3 regions of the Rubrivivax sp. JA1026 genome follow, and region 2 is predicted to be linked to each of the others. Evidence: riboswitches for the same ligand, from Rfam matches in the RefSeq annotation. Region 2 holds a riboswitch; each other region holds the start of a gene.

Region 1 (4,657 bases), on a different contig from region 2:
CTTGGCGTTCAGCGTGAACTCGTGGAACAGCCCGCGGTCCTGGGTGTCGGTCTCCGACCAGCCCTTGGTGACGGCGGCCGGCGGCGGCACGATGGTGATGCCGCCCTGGAACAGGCGGTCGTAGCGCGCCATGCTGCTCAGGTGCTCGAAGCTGATCGCCGGCGTCAGCCGCACGCGGTTGCGCCAGGCCAGGCTCAGGTACTCGCCGTCGACGTGCGCGCCGGGGATGCCGTAGTTGTCCTCCGGGGCTATGCCGAACATCGGATGGCCGTCCTTCAGCGGCACGATCGAGCCGCGTTTGGCGTTCACCTGGCTGGAAAAGAGCTGCACGCTGCTGGCCCAGTCGCGGGTCATCGCCAGCTCGCCGCCGACGCTGGCCGTGGCCTGGTCGCGCGGCGTGCCGTCCTGGAAGCCGTCGACGCGGCTGTAGGCGGCGCCCACCGACAGATGGCCGCGTTCGCCGTCCCAGCGCTGGCGCAGGCCGAGGTCGCGGCGGCCGAAGCTGCCCAGCGTCGCGCGCGCGCTGCCGCCTTCGGCCTCGGGTTCGATGAACATCTGCACGACGCCGCCGATCGCGTTGCGGCCGTACAGCGCCGAAGCCGGGCCCTTGATGAACTCGATGCGTTCCAGCAGGTCGGGCGCGACCAAGGTCAGGTCGGCGTTGCCCTGCAGCAGGCGCAGCGGCACGCCGTCGATCAGCACCAGCACGTCCTGGGTGTCGCGCAGGCCGCGGGTCTCGAACCGCGTGAAGTAGTTGCCCTGGGTGCCGTGCTGCAGCCCGGGCACCGCGCGCAGTGCGTCTTCCAGCGTGCGCGCGCCGACGGCGTCCATCTCGTCGCGGCCGACGGCGTAGGTGCTGAACGGCAGATCCAGCGGGTCTTCGGCGACGCGTGTCGCGGTGACGACGCGGCGCTCGGCGGTGATCTGCACCGTCTCGACGGCCTCGCTCTGGGCCTGGGCGGCGGCCGGCAGCAGCAGCGCCAGCACGGCAGGGCGCCAGTGGCGCGACGGTGATCTTTCCTGTGGCTTCATCTTCATCGTCTCTTCTTCTGGAGGGAGGGAAACAGGGTCAGTCGCGGTGCCAGAGCAGCACCGCGCTGCGTTTGGCGCAGCCCAGGCGCAGGCCGCGGCGGCCGGGCCGCGCCGAGGCGGCGACCTGGGCCAGCACCTGCGGCCGGCGGTCGTCGCCGGGCGGCAGACGCAGGCGCTCGATGACGTGCGCCTGGGCCGCGGCAAGCGACTCGAAACACACCTCGTAGCGCCAGTCGGCGAAGTGCAGCGCCTGCGGCGCGCGTGTGGGGCCCAGTGCGGCGAGCACACGTTCGACGACCGGGCGCGTGTCGGCGCCGTGCAGTTCGGGCGTCAGCACGCCGGCCAGGCAGAACGTCGCCGGCCCGGCCTGCGCCGGCACGACCCAGGCCATGCAGCGGCGCCAGCGTGTGGCCATCGCGTCGTGGAAGGCGGCGGGTTCACGCTGCGCCGGCGGCAGGTGCGCGGCCAGCAGCGTGTCGGCGGCGACGGCGGGCTCGAGCTGCGTCCAGTCGACGGGCGACAGCTCCAGGCGGATGCCGCGCACGGCCAGCGCCGGTCGCCGCGCGAGCAGCCGGCGCTGCATCTCGGGCTGTGGTTCGACGGCGTGCCAGCGCGCGCCGGGCGCGAGCATGCGGCGGCTGAGCACGCCGCTGCCGGCACCGATGTCGAGCAGATCGGGCAGCGAGCGCGGCAGCAGCGGCAGCACGGCGCGGGCGTAACCCGAGCGCACGATGGTGTGCGCGTAGAACGCGGCTTCGGCCTCGCCCCAGGCGCAGGGCGTGGCGGCGTCGGGCCGGAGTTCCGGCGCGTTGGAAGACATGGGAATACCGGCGTACGCGCCCTGGCCGCTTCCCCGCAGCCTGGCGCCTTACGGCCTGCCGCTCGCGCGGCACGCCACCTCGTTGGCCGGTATCCGGGCTGGCGGAGACGACCCGTGTGTCCTTCCCAGGAGACGACTCCCAGTGGCTTCGACACGAGCTGGGGCCTGTGAGGCCCCGTCCGCTTACCGTTGCGGGGGCAGCTCAGGTTGGGGGCACGAGGCCCCTCCCTGATTCCCGTTGAACTGCATCCACCGGAGGGTGGGCGCGAGCACCAACGGCCGGCATCATAACCAGCGCCGCCGGCGGCCCCGCCGCGAGACCTGACCTGTATCATGCGCCGCGTTGGTGCTCGCCGAGGCTCTCCGCCGAGGCAGTTCAACGGGAATCAGGAAGGGCGAGGCCGTCACGGCGCGAGCCCCAACCTGAGCTGCCCCCGCAACGGTAAGCGGACGGAAAGACGGCTTCGTGCCGGCTCTTCCGGCCCGTGACACGGCCACTGGGACGGCGGCGCGCCAGCGTCGCCACCGGGAAGGCGTCACGGACAGGTCCGCCAGCCCGGATACCGGCCAACGAGGTGGCGTGCCCGCGCGAGCGGCGCGCCGTGTAGCGCCAGCCGCGGGGAAGCGGCCAGGCGCGTCGAACCCGTCTCACGTTTTCCGAGCCGTCCCTTCCCAGCGCGTGCCGTGTCGCCGCGCCCGAGCCGTCGTGCGGCGGCGGGCCGCCGTCGTCGCGCCGTCTCGACCCAGGAGCACCCGATGCACATCGAACCCGGCGTCCTCGCCCAGACCAAGATCCTCGCCGCCAACGTCGCCGCCGGCGGCGTGCTGCTGGCGCACCTGCCGGCACTCGCCAAGCGCCCGGCGCTGTGGCTGCGCACGGCGCTCGCGGCGGTGTTCTTCTCGCTGTTCATGCAGTCCTTCCACATGGCCGTCGGCCCGTCGGAGCTGCACTTCATCGGCGCGATGCCGATCTACCTGCTGCTGGGCTATCTGCCGACGCTGTTCGGCTTCGCGCTCGGCCTGCTGCTGCAAGGCCTGCTGTTCGAGCCGCAGGATCTGGTGCACCTGGCGGTGAACACGCTGTCGCTGGTCGTGCCGCTCACCGCGGTTCACTTCGGCATCGGCCGCCGCCTGTCGGCCGCGCAGGTCAGCGAGGCGCGTGTCGCCACCGTGCTGCGCCTGGACGCGGCCTACTACGCCGGCGTCACGGCGATGGTCGGCTTCTGGCTGGCCATCGGCCAGGAAGCGACGCCGCTGGCCGACTGGGCGCGTTTCGCTTCGTCCTACCTCGTGCTGGTGGCGCTGGAGCCGGTGTTCACGCTGCTGATCGTGCGCGCCGTGCGCCGCTGGCGCGAAGCCGGCTGGGCGCGCGCCTGCCTGGACGAGCGGCTCACCGCCGCCGCCTGACGGGCCGCCGCCATGCAGATCGAAACGCCCCCGTTCGATCGCGACAAACCGCGCCCTCAGGGCGAACGCCGGGGGCTGGTGATCGTGCACACCGGGCCGGGCAAGGGCAAAAGCACCGCCGCCTTCGGCCTGGCGCTGCGCGCCCACGGCCGCGGCAAGGCGGTGAAGGTCTACCAGTTCATGAAGGTGCCCTCGGCACGGTTCGGCGAGCACCGGCTGTTCGAGCAGCTGGGCATCCCGATCGAAGGCCTGGGCGACGGCTTCAGCTGGAAGAGCCGCGACCTCGGCCACTCCGCCGAGCTGGCGCTGGCCGGCTGGCAGCGTGTGCGCGACACGGTGCTGTCGGGCGCGCACTTTCTCGTCGTGCTCGACGAGGTGATGGCGCCGCTGCGCTACGGCTGGATCCCGCTGGACGAGTTGCTGGCCTGCCTGCGCGCGCGCCCGCCGCAGGTCCACGTGCTGCTGACCGGGCGCGGCGCGCCGCCGGAGCTGATCGAGGCCGCCGACACGGTCACCGAGATGACGAAGCTGAAACACCACTACGACGCCGGCGTGCCCGCGCAGCGCGGCATCGAGGACTGAGAACCCATGCACAAGATTCCCGCGACCATCGTCACCGGCTTCCTCGGCGCCGGCAAGACGACGCTGCTGCGCCACCTGCTGACGAACGCCGGCGGCCGCCGCATCGCCGTCATCGTCAACGAGTTCGGCGAACTCGGCATCGACGGCGAGCTGCTGCGCGGCTGCGGCATCGGCTGCGACGAAGCGGGCCGCGACGACGGCAACCTCGTCGAGCTCGCCAACGGCTGCCTGTGCTGCACCGTGCAGGAGGAGTTCGCGCCGGTGATGGAGCGCCTGGCCGAGCGCCGCGAGCGCATCGACCATCTCGTCATCGAGACCTCGGGCCTGGCGCTGCCCAAGCCGCTGGTGCAGGCCTTCCAGTGGCCGACGCTGCGCCACGCGTTCACGGTCGACGCCGTCGTCACCGTCGTCGACGCGCCGGCGGTGGCCGAAGGCCGTTTCGCCGACGACCCGCAGGCCGTCGACGTCCAGCGCCGCGCCGACGACAACCTCGACCACGAGTCGCCGCTGGCCGAGCTGTTCGAGGACCAGCTCGCCACCGCCGACCTCGTCGTGCTGAACAAGACCGACGCGCTCGACGCCGCGACGCTGGCCGCCGTCGAGGCCCAGGTGCGCGCCGGTGCGCCGGCGGCCGTCAAGCTGCTCGCCGCGCAGCACGGCCGCCTGGCGCCCGACGTGCTGCTGGGCCTGGGCCGCGCCGTCGAGGACGCGATCGACGGCCGCCACACGCACCACGACGCAGAAGAGGACCACGACCACGACGAGTTCGACTCGGTCGCGCTGACGGTCGAGGTGAGCGACCGCGAGCGCCTGCTG
Region 2 (4,657 bases):
CATCGGCGATCTCATGTCGTTGTCCTCCGATCGTGGTGGGGTGGTGGGTTCAGCCGCAGCGTTCGATGCGCCGGCGCTGCAGCGCCAAGCCTGCGAAGCCGCCGAGGACCATAGCCGAGACGGCGATGGCGCTATGCGCGGAAAGCGTCGATAGACCTGCGATTCCTTGCCCGACGGTGCAGCCCAGCGCGGTGACGCCGCCGGTGCCCATCAGGACCGCGCCGACGAGATGGCCGGCCGTGTCCTCGGTGCCGGCGAAACCCTGCCAGCGAAAGCTGCGTGTGGCCAGCGCGACCGCGGCCGAGCCGGCGACGATGCCGGCGGCGCTGCAGATGCCGATCGTCAGCGTCTTGCGGCTGTCGCTGAAGAACAGCAGCCAGTCCAGGCCCCAGGCCAGTGGCGCGACCAGGCTCAGCGACTCCATGCGCCGCGAGTTCGTCGCCAGGAAGGCCGGCTCCAGCGTCTCGGGGTGTTCGGGCACGAAACCCAGCCGGCCCGACAGCCACCAGGCGGCGACCACCAGCACCCCGATCGCGGCGCCGCCGGCGACCTCGCGGCCGCGGCCTTCGGGCCGTGCCAGCACCCAGGCCAGCAGCGCCGCGGCCACCGCCGCGCCGAGCCAGGGGGCGAGCGTCTGCAGCGGCAGGCCGGTGGCGGCGGCCAGCGCACCGGCCGCGTCCTGGCCGGCCGGCAGCTCGAAGCCGACGCGGTCGACGCTGGCCACGCGCAGCACGGCGCTGACGCCTTTCATCGCCGCGAAGCCGCTGGCGCCGACGACGAGCACGACGACCAGCGACTTCAGGCTGCCGCCGCCCAGGCGCACCAGGTTGCGTGCCGCGCAGCCCGACGCCAGCACCATGCCCAGGCCGAACATCGCGCCACCGACGATCGCCGACAGCCAGCCCACGCGCGTGCCGCCGTACAGGCTGTCGGCCGCACGCACCCAGCCCAGGCCCACCATCAGGTGAAAGCCCAGCACCGCGACGGCGACGGCGGCGACCCAGGCCCGCAGCCGGGTGCGGTCGCCGAAGGCGAAGACGTCGGCCAGCGCGCCCATCGTGCAGAAGTGGGTTCGCTGCGAGACGGCGCCGAAAGCCGCGCCGATGACGAAGGCGCCGGCCAGCAGCAGGCGCAGGTGGGCGTCGAGTTCTTCCGCGGTGGGCATGGCGGCATTGTCGCGGCGGCTGCCGGCCGTCCCGGCGCACGGCTTGTGCGCGATGCGCATGTGCTTCTGCGCCAGGCAAGGAAGACGGTCGAGGCGTTCGCTTGATTGTCATCAAGGAATCGCGCAACGTGCCCCGGCGCTGCCGAGGCCTTGCCTATCATGCGCCCCGTTGGTGCTCGTCCCCGGCGTCTGCCGGGACAGTTCAACGGGAATCAGGAAGGGGCGACACGGTGTCGCCGGTTCGCCCCCAACCTGAGCTGCCCCCGCAACGGTAAGCGGTCGGAGCCCTCGCAGGCTTCCGCTCGTGTCGAATCCACTGGGTCAAGCGCCTGGGAAGGGCACACGGGTCGCGCCGCCAGCCCGGATACCGGCCAACGTGGGGGTGCGTGCGCCTGCGGCGCGGGCACCGTACAGCGGCGGCTGCGGGGAGGTGGTCGGCCGCGCCGACTCTGACTTTTTTCATGTCGACTTCCGTCCCGGGCTTGAACGCCCCGCTGCGCGCCTGCGCTCTCGCCACCCGTCTCGCCGTCGCCGCCGCCGTCGCGCCGGCGGCCTTCGCCCAGGCCGGCGAAGACCCGATCGTCATCACCGCCAGCCGTCTCGAAGAGCGTCTGTCGCAGACGCTGGCCGACGTCTCGCTCGTCGACCGCGCGGCGATCGAGCGCAGCGGCGCGAGCAGCGTCGCCGACCTGCTCGCCCGCCTGCCCGGCATCGAGATCAGCCGCAACGGCGGCCCCGGCGGCAGCACCAGCGTCTACATCCGCGGCGGCGAGACGCGCCACACCGCGGTCTACGTCGACGGCGTGCGCGTCGACTCGCAGAGCACCGGCGGCGCCGCCTGGGAGCAGATCGCGCTGGACCGCATCGAACGCGTCGAGGTGCTGCGCGGTCCGGCGGCCGCGGTCTACGGCTCGGACGCCGTCGGCGGCGTGGTGCAGGTCTTCACCCGCCGCGGCCAGGGCGCGCTGCGCGCCAGCGGCGGCCTGGGCTGGGGCAGCCGCGGCAGCCGGCTCGCCGACGCCGGGCTCTCGGGCTCGGACGGGCGCCTGGACTACGCGCTGTCGGCCGGCTGGAGCGACAGCAACGGCTTCGATGCGCGCGACGGCCAGAATCCCGATACCGACGGCTGGCGCCGCGGTTCGCTGCAGGCCCGCGTGGGCTGGCAGCTCGCGCCCGAGCACCGTGTCGAGGCCTCGATGACCGACAGCCACCTGAACGCCCGCTACGACGGCAGCTCGACGCGCGACGACCGCTCGCATCACGAACTGCGCACCGCCGCGCTGTCCTGGCGCGGCCAGTGGAACGAGCAGGCGCTGAGCAGCGCCCGGCTGTCCGAGTCGCGCAGCCTCTACGAGACCGAGCCGAGCATCTACCAGACGCGCACGCGCTTGCGCGACCTGACGCTGCAGCACGAGCAGCAGTTGCGGCCCGGCCAGCGGGTCTCGCTGACGCTGGAGCGGCGCGAGGACCGCCTGGACAACCTGGCCTCGGCCACGGCCGTGCGGCTGCAGGACGAACGTTCGCAGGACGGCGTCGCGCTGGGCTGGCGCGGCGAGTTCGGCGTGCATTCGCTGCAGGCCCACGCCCGCCACGACGACGACAGCGAGTTCGGCGGCAAGGGCACCGGCAGCCTGGCCTGGGGCTGGCGCTTCGCGCCGGCCTGGCGCCTGACGGCGTCGGCCGCGACCTCGTTCCGCGCGCCGACGCTGTACCAGCGCTTCAGCGACTACGGCGTCCCGAACCTGGTGCCCGAGAGCGGCCGCAACCTCGAGATCGGCCTGCGCCGCAGCGCCGGCGAGCACGAGATCGGCCTCGTCGCCTGGCGCAACAAGGTCGAGGACCTGATCGTCTTCGGCGCCGCCGGCCCCTGCGCCTCGAGCTTCGGCTGCTACGAGAACGTCGGCCAGGCGAGCTACGAGGGGCTGACGCTGTCCGGCCGCACGCGCGTCGGTGCCGTCGCGCTGCGCGCCTCGGCGGACTTCCACGACCCGAGGAACGAGGCCACCGACAAGCTGATCGCCCGCCGTGCGCGCCGCCTGGCGACGCTGGGCGCGGACACCGTGCTCGCCGGCTGGCGCCTCGGCGCCGAGGTCCAGGCCGCCGGCGAACGCTGGGACGACGCCGCCAACACCCGGCGCCTGGGCGGCTACGGCCTCGTCAACCTGAGCGCCGAGACCAAGCTCGGCAAGGGCCTGACGCTGCAGGCGCGCCTCGACAACGCGGGCGACAAGGACTACGCGCTCGCGCGCAGCTACAACGTCGCCGGCCGCAGCGCGCTCGTCGTGCTGCGCTGGGCGGTCTGAGCGCGGGGACCGGGACGATGGCCGCCGTCGTGCTCGTCGCCGCCCCGGCCTCCGGCCAGGGCAAGACCACCGTCGCCTGCGCGCTGGCGCGGCTGCACGCGCGCCGCGGCGCGCGCGTGCGGGCCTTCAAGTGCGGTCCCGACTTCCTCGATCCCCAATGGCTGGCGCTGGCCAGCGGCGCCAGCGTCGACACGCTGGACCTGTGGATCAACGGCGAAGCCGACTGCGCGGCGCGTCTGGCACAGGCGGCGGCCGAGGCCGAGCTCGTCGTCGTCGAGGGCGTGATGGGCCTGTACGACGGCGAGCCCAGCGCGGCCGACCTGGCGCAGCGTTTCGGCCTGCCGGTGCTGGCGGTCATCGACGCGGCGAAGATGGCCGCCACCTTCGGCGCCCTCGTGCACGGGCTGCGCAGCTGGCGCGAGCTGCGCTGGGCCGGTGTGCTGGCCAACCGCGTCGGCGGCGCGCGCCACGCGGCGATGCTGCAGGCGGCGCTGCCGCCCGAGGCCGGCTGGGCCGGCGCGCTGCCGGCCGACGGCCGCTTCGCGCTGCCGGAGCGCCATCTCGGCCTGAGCGCCGCCGGCGAGCTGCCCGATGCGCTGACCCGGCTCGACGCCGCCGCCGACGCGCTGGCCTCGACACCGCTGGGCGCGCGGGCCCTGGCCGACTGGCCGCAGTGGGTGCCGCCGCCGGTCGCCGCGCCGGCCGCGCCGCAACGCCGGCTCGACGGCCGGCGCATCGCCGTCGCGCACGACGCGGCGTTCGCGTTCGTCTATCCGGCGAATCTGCAGACCCTGCACGCGCTCGGCGCCGAGACGGTGTTCTTCTCGCCGCTGGCCGGCGACGCGCTGCCCGACTGCGACGCCGTCTGGCTGCCCGGCGGCTACCCGGAGCTGCACGCCGAGGCGCTGGCCGCCCGCCGCGACCTGGCGGCGCAACTCGCGGCGCACCTGGCGGCCGACCGCCCGGTCTGGGCCGAGTGCGGCGGCATGATGGCGCTGGCCGAGACCCTCGTCGACGGCCAGGGCCGGCAGCACCGCCTCTGGGGCCTGCTGCCCGGCCGCGCGGTGCTCGGCCAGCGTGTCGCCGCGCTGGGCCCGCACTGCCTCGTCTTCGGCCGTGGCGAGCTGCGTGGCCACAGCTTCCACTGGTCGCGCTTCGAGACCGGGCTGGTGGCCGCCCTGCACACCGA
Region 3 (4,657 bases), on a different contig from region 2:
CGGCGTACGGCGTCGAGTCGACCTCGAAATAGACGCTGCGCCCGCGCAGCCGCGGCGGGATGCGCGCCGCGGCCGCCGCCTCGTCGCGGTGGATCGAGGCCCAGAGCTGCGCCGCGCGCTGCGGCTGGCCGAGCACACGCGCCAGCGCATCGGTCGAGTGGCGCACCTGGGCGTGGGAGTCCGAGTCGAAGACCATCACCTTCAGCCCCAGCGCCTCCAGGCGTTCGGCAACCCGCGCCGAACGCGCGGCGAGCACGAGTTCGGGGCGCAGCGCGACGATGCGCTCGACGCTGGCGTCGTCCAGCCCGCCCAGGCGGGGCAGCGCGTTCACCTGCGCCGGCCAGTCGGAATAGCGGTCGACGCCGACCAGGCGCGCGCAGGCGCCGAGCGCGCAGACGGTCTCGGTCAGCGAAGGCAGCAGGCTGACGATGCGCTGCGGCGGCCCGCCCTGCCAGGCCACGCCGCGGTCGTCGCGCGGCGGCTCGGCGGCCGTCGCGGCGCCGGCGCACAGCGCCAGCAGCAGGAGCAGACGGTGCACCGGCTTCATCGCGGCCCCTTCAGCGGCAGTTCCAGCCCGGCGACCATCAGCGTCACGCGGGTGCTGGCCGCGGCCACGCGCTGGTGCAGCCGGCCGAGTTCGTCGACGAAGCGCCGCGCCTGGCGCGACATCGGCGTCACGCCCAGGCCGATCTCGTTGGACACGAGCACCACCGGGCCGCGCGCGGCGGCCAGCGCGTCGACGAGCGCGTCGACCTCGGCCGCCGGGTCGTCGACCGGCGCGCCGTCCAGCGGCATCAGCAGGCCGGTGAGCCACAGCGTCAGGCAGTCGACGACGACCATGCGCCCGGGCTGCGACTCCTCGCGCAGCACGGCGGCCAGCGCACGCGGCTCCTCGCGCGTGGCCAGCCCCGGCACGCGGGCGGCACGGTCGGCGCGGTGACGCTCGATGCGCGCGCGCATCTCGTCGTCGCCGGCCATCGCGGTGGCGACGAGCACGGCGCCGTGCCCCGGCAGCGCGAGCCAGTGCGCCGCGCGTGTTTCGGCGCAGCGCGACTTGCCGCTCTTGGCGCCGCCGAGGATCAGCTCGTGCATCGTCCGCCCCGGGCGTGCGGCGTCAGACGCCGCCTTCGTAGCGCAGGCCGAGCCAGAACTGCCGGGCCGGGCCGCGGTAGTAGGCCGAGGGCTCGAGGTCCTCGTCGGTCGCGTTCAGCAGCCGGCTCTCCAGCGTCCAGCCCTTGGCGAAGCGCCAGCCGGCCTTCAGGTCCAGCGTGGTCTCGGCGCCGAGTTCGCGGCTGTCGGGCCGGGCGCCGACGTGCAGCACGCTGGCCCCGGCGTTCCAAACGCCGTGGCGCCAGTCGAGGCCCAGCGTCTCCTGGTGCGCCGCACGGCGCGTCAGGCGGGCGCCGGTGTCCTCGTTCTTGGCGTCGAGGAAGTCGACCTGGGCGCGCAGCGACCAGTCGCCCAGCGCCTTGGCGCCCGACAGCGTCGCGCCCTGCAGACGGGCGCGGGAAGTGTTGGCGACGCAGCCCAAAGCGTAGAGGGGGTCGTCAGGACACAGGCTGCCCTTGGCCGGCCCGATCAGGTTCTTCAGCCGGTTGCGGAAGACCGTCAGGGCGGCGCGGTCGCCATCGGCGGCCCACTCGACGCCGAACTCGACGCTGCGCCCGCGTTCCGGCTTGATGCCCGGCACGCCGTAGCCGGGGTACAGCAGGTCGTTGAACGACGGCGCGCGGAAGCTGTTGCCGGCCAGCGCACGCAAGCGCCAGGCGGGCGTCAGCGCGAAGCTGCCGCCCAGGCGGCCGGTGGTTTGGGCGCCATAGTCTGAGCTGTCGTCACGGCGCAGGTCGGCCTGCCACGAGTAACGGCCGGCGCTGCCCGTCCAGGACAGCACGGCACTGTCGGTGTCGCGATCACCGCGGTAGCTGTCGGTCTTGGCGTCTTCTTCCAGACGCTCGACGGCGGCGACGATCTGGCCGGCGACGCCGGTCTCCCAAGCCAACTGCGCGAGCGCGTGGTCACGCGTGGTGCGGTAACGGTAGACCACCGCCTCGCCGCTGCGCGACTCGTCGACCGCGCGGTCGACCCGCAGTGTCGCAACCAGGCCCGGCGCGAGCGTGCCGCGCCAGTCGAGCGCGGTGGCGTCGACGTCGAGCTGGTCGCGGAAGTCCGGCGTGTTGTCGGGGGCGTAGTTCGGCGGCGCGTACTCGGTGCTGTCGATCTGGGTTTCCAGCCGGCTGCGCAGCAGCGACAGGCCGATGCGGTGGCCCGGCGCCGGCGTGAAGCCGATGCGTGCCTGGCCGCTGTCGCGCGTGTAGCCGTCGTCGTCGGCGTTGTAGTTGCCGTACGGATCGCCGGGGCGCAGCGCGCTGTCGCCGTCGTCGTGCTGCCGGGCCAGCGACGCGGCGAAATCCCAGGCGCCGAAGCTGCCGCTGGCACCGGCCGACAGCTCGCGTGCGCCGCGGCCGCCGAACGCGGCGGCGGCGTCGAAACGCAGGCCGGCGTCGGCGCGGCGCGTGACGATGTTGATGACCCCCCCGACGGCGTCGGCGCCGTAGAGGCTGGAGCCGGGGCCGCGCAGCACTTCGACACGCTCGATCTGCGCCAGCGGCAGCGCCTGCACCGACGGGTCGGCCAGCGTCGCCGAGCCGATGCGCACGCCATCGACCAGCACGACGGTCTGGCTGCCCGAGGCGCCGCGGATCATCACCGAGGTGGCGCCGCCGGGGCCGCCGCTGCGCGACAGCTGCACGCCGGCCTGCTCGCGCAGCAGGTCGGCCAGCGACGTGGCGCCCGAGGCACGCAGCGTGTCGCCGTCGATCACGACGACGTCGGCGGCCAGCCGCGAGACGGCCAGCGGCTCGCGCGAGCCGGTGACGACGATGGTTTCGGAGGATTGCGCCGCCGCAGTGGCGGCGACGAACGAACAGGCGACCGCGACGACGGTGCGGCGGTCGAAACAGGACATGGACAAGCGGGCCTCCAGCCGCACACCCCGTGCGGACCAGCGATGAGTCAAGCCGCCGTCCTGGAACGCGGCACGCCCGATGTCACCCGAGCCGGCGGACGTCAAGACGGACTCCGGGCCGCGGGGGTTCGTGCGCGCCGCCCACCGCGACGCCGGCATCCCTGGCATCGGGCCGGTATCCGGGCTCGCGAGTGCCGGTCCGACGGTTTGACCGTGGACCGAAGCCGTCAGCGCCTTCCCAGTCCTCGCTGGACCAGTGGCTGCATTGCTGACCGCACCTCGCCGACCGTTGCGGGGGCAGCGCCGGAATTGCCGCGCGTCATCGTGGACGCGCCGCGCACCGGCTTCCCGTTCAACCCTCCGACACCTGCCGTGCAAGAGGGCACCTGATGCAAGCGGCGCGAAGTCTAGCACCGCCGGGGGGCGCGGCGACACGCCCGAGCGGCGCGCCGGCGCACCGGGGAGCGGCAGGGGGCGCCGCCTATAATCACGCTTTACCACCTGGGCACAGCGACTTGCGCATGTGCCCCACGCGACATGACCAAGTTCGTCTTCGTCACCGGCGGCGTGGTGTCCTCCCTCGGCAAGGGGATCGCGGCAGCCTCGCTGGCGGCGATCCTCGAGTCGCGAGGTCTGAAGGTCACCCTGATCAAGCTGGATCCGTACCTCAACGTCGACCCGGGCACGATGAGCCCGTTCCAGCACGGCGAGGTGTTCGTCACCGATGACGGCGCCGAGACCGACCTCGACCTCGGCCACTACGAGCGTTTCATCACCACGCGGATGAAGCGCACGAACAACTTCACGACCGGCCAGATCTACAAGAGCGTGCTCGAGAAGGAGCGCCGCGGCGACTATCTCGGCAAGACGGTGCAGGTGATCCCGCACGTCACCAACGAGATCCAGGACTACGTGCGCCGCGGGGCCGTCGACGTCGACGTCGCGATTGTCGAGATCGGCGGCACGGTCGGCGACATCGAGTCGCTGCCCTTCCTGGAGGCCGTGCGCCAGCTGAGCCTGAAGCTCGGCCCGGCGAACACCGCCTTCGTGCACCTGACCTACGTGCCGTGGATCGCCGCCGCCGGCGAGCTGAAGACCAAGCCGACGCAGCACACGGTGCAGAAGCTGCGCGAGATCGGCATCCAGCCCGACGCGCTGCTGTGCCGCGCCGACCGCCGCATCCCCGACGACGAGCGCGAGAAGATCAGCCTGTTCACGAACGTGCCTCAGCACGGCGTGATCTCGATGCCCGACGTCGACACGATCTACAAGGTGCCGCGCGTGCTGCACGAGCAGGGCCTGGACGAGCTGATCTGCATGAAGCTGCAGCTGCTGACCAAGCCCGCCGACCTGCGCCGCTGGGACACGCTGGTGCAGGAGGTCGAGCACCCGCAGAACCGCGTGACGATCGCGATGTGCGGCAAGTACACCGACCTGTCGGACTCGTACAAGTCGCTCAACGAGGCGCTGCGCCACGCCGGCATCCACAACCACGCCAAGGTCGACATCGAGTACGTCGACGCCGAGACGCTGGACGAGCACAACGTCGCGCAGCTGGCGCAGTACGACGCGATCCTCGTGCCCGGCGGCTTCGGCCAGCGCGGCGTCGAGGGCAAGATCCTGGCCGCCAAGTTCGCCCGCGAGCACCGCCTGCCCTACCTCGGCATCTGCCTGGGCATGCAGGTCGCGACG

Evidence for each region. Region 2 has a riboswitch for cobalamin ahead of G5B56_RS02880 (TonB-dependent receptor domain-containing protein). Riboswitches for the same ligand answer to the same signal wherever they lie in the genome.
Region 1: another riboswitch for cobalamin. It lies ahead of G5B56_RS12835 (class I SAM-dependent methyltransferase); the one in region 2 lies ahead of G5B56_RS02880 (TonB-dependent receptor domain-containing protein).
Region 3: another riboswitch for cobalamin. It lies ahead of G5B56_RS07030 (TonB-dependent siderophore receptor); the one in region 2 lies ahead of G5B56_RS02880 (TonB-dependent receptor domain-containing protein).

Annotation. Positions count from the first base shown of each region.
Region 1 is NZ_JAALCQ010000007.1:47,785-52,441, reverse strand. It holds gene G5B56_RS12840 (TonB-dependent receptor) at 1-1,038, opposite strand, end outside; gene G5B56_RS12835 (class I SAM-dependent methyltransferase) at 1,070-1,852, opposite strand; cobalamin riboswitch at 1,919-2,144, opposite strand; cobalamin riboswitch at 2,180-2,439, shown strand; gene G5B56_RS12830 (energy-coupling factor ABC transporter permease) at 2,609-3,259, shown strand; gene cobO (cob(I)yrinic acid a,c-diamide adenosyltransferase) at 3,272-3,841, shown strand; gene cobW (cobalamin biosynthesis protein CobW) at 3,848-4,657, shown strand, end outside.
Region 2 is NZ_JAALCQ010000001.1:630,645-635,301, forward strand. It holds gene G5B56_RS02870 (cytochrome C) at 1-3, opposite strand, end outside; gene G5B56_RS02875 (YeeE/YedE family protein) at 50-1,165, opposite strand; cobalamin riboswitch at 1,319-1,556, shown strand; gene G5B56_RS02880 (TonB-dependent receptor domain-containing protein) at 1,627-3,468, shown strand; gene G5B56_RS02885 (cobyrinate a,c-diamide synthase) at 3,486-4,657, shown strand, end outside.
Region 3 is NZ_JAALCQ010000003.1:116,103-120,759, forward strand. It holds gene G5B56_RS07020 (ABC transporter substrate-binding protein) at 1-547, opposite strand, end outside; gene G5B56_RS07025 (bifunctional adenosylcobinamide kinase/adenosylcobinamide-phosphate guanylyltransferase) at 544-1,092, opposite strand; gene G5B56_RS07030 (TonB-dependent siderophore receptor) at 1,115-2,965, opposite strand; cobalamin riboswitch at 3,118-3,370, opposite strand; gene G5B56_RS07035 (CTP synthase) at 3,503-4,657, shown strand, end outside.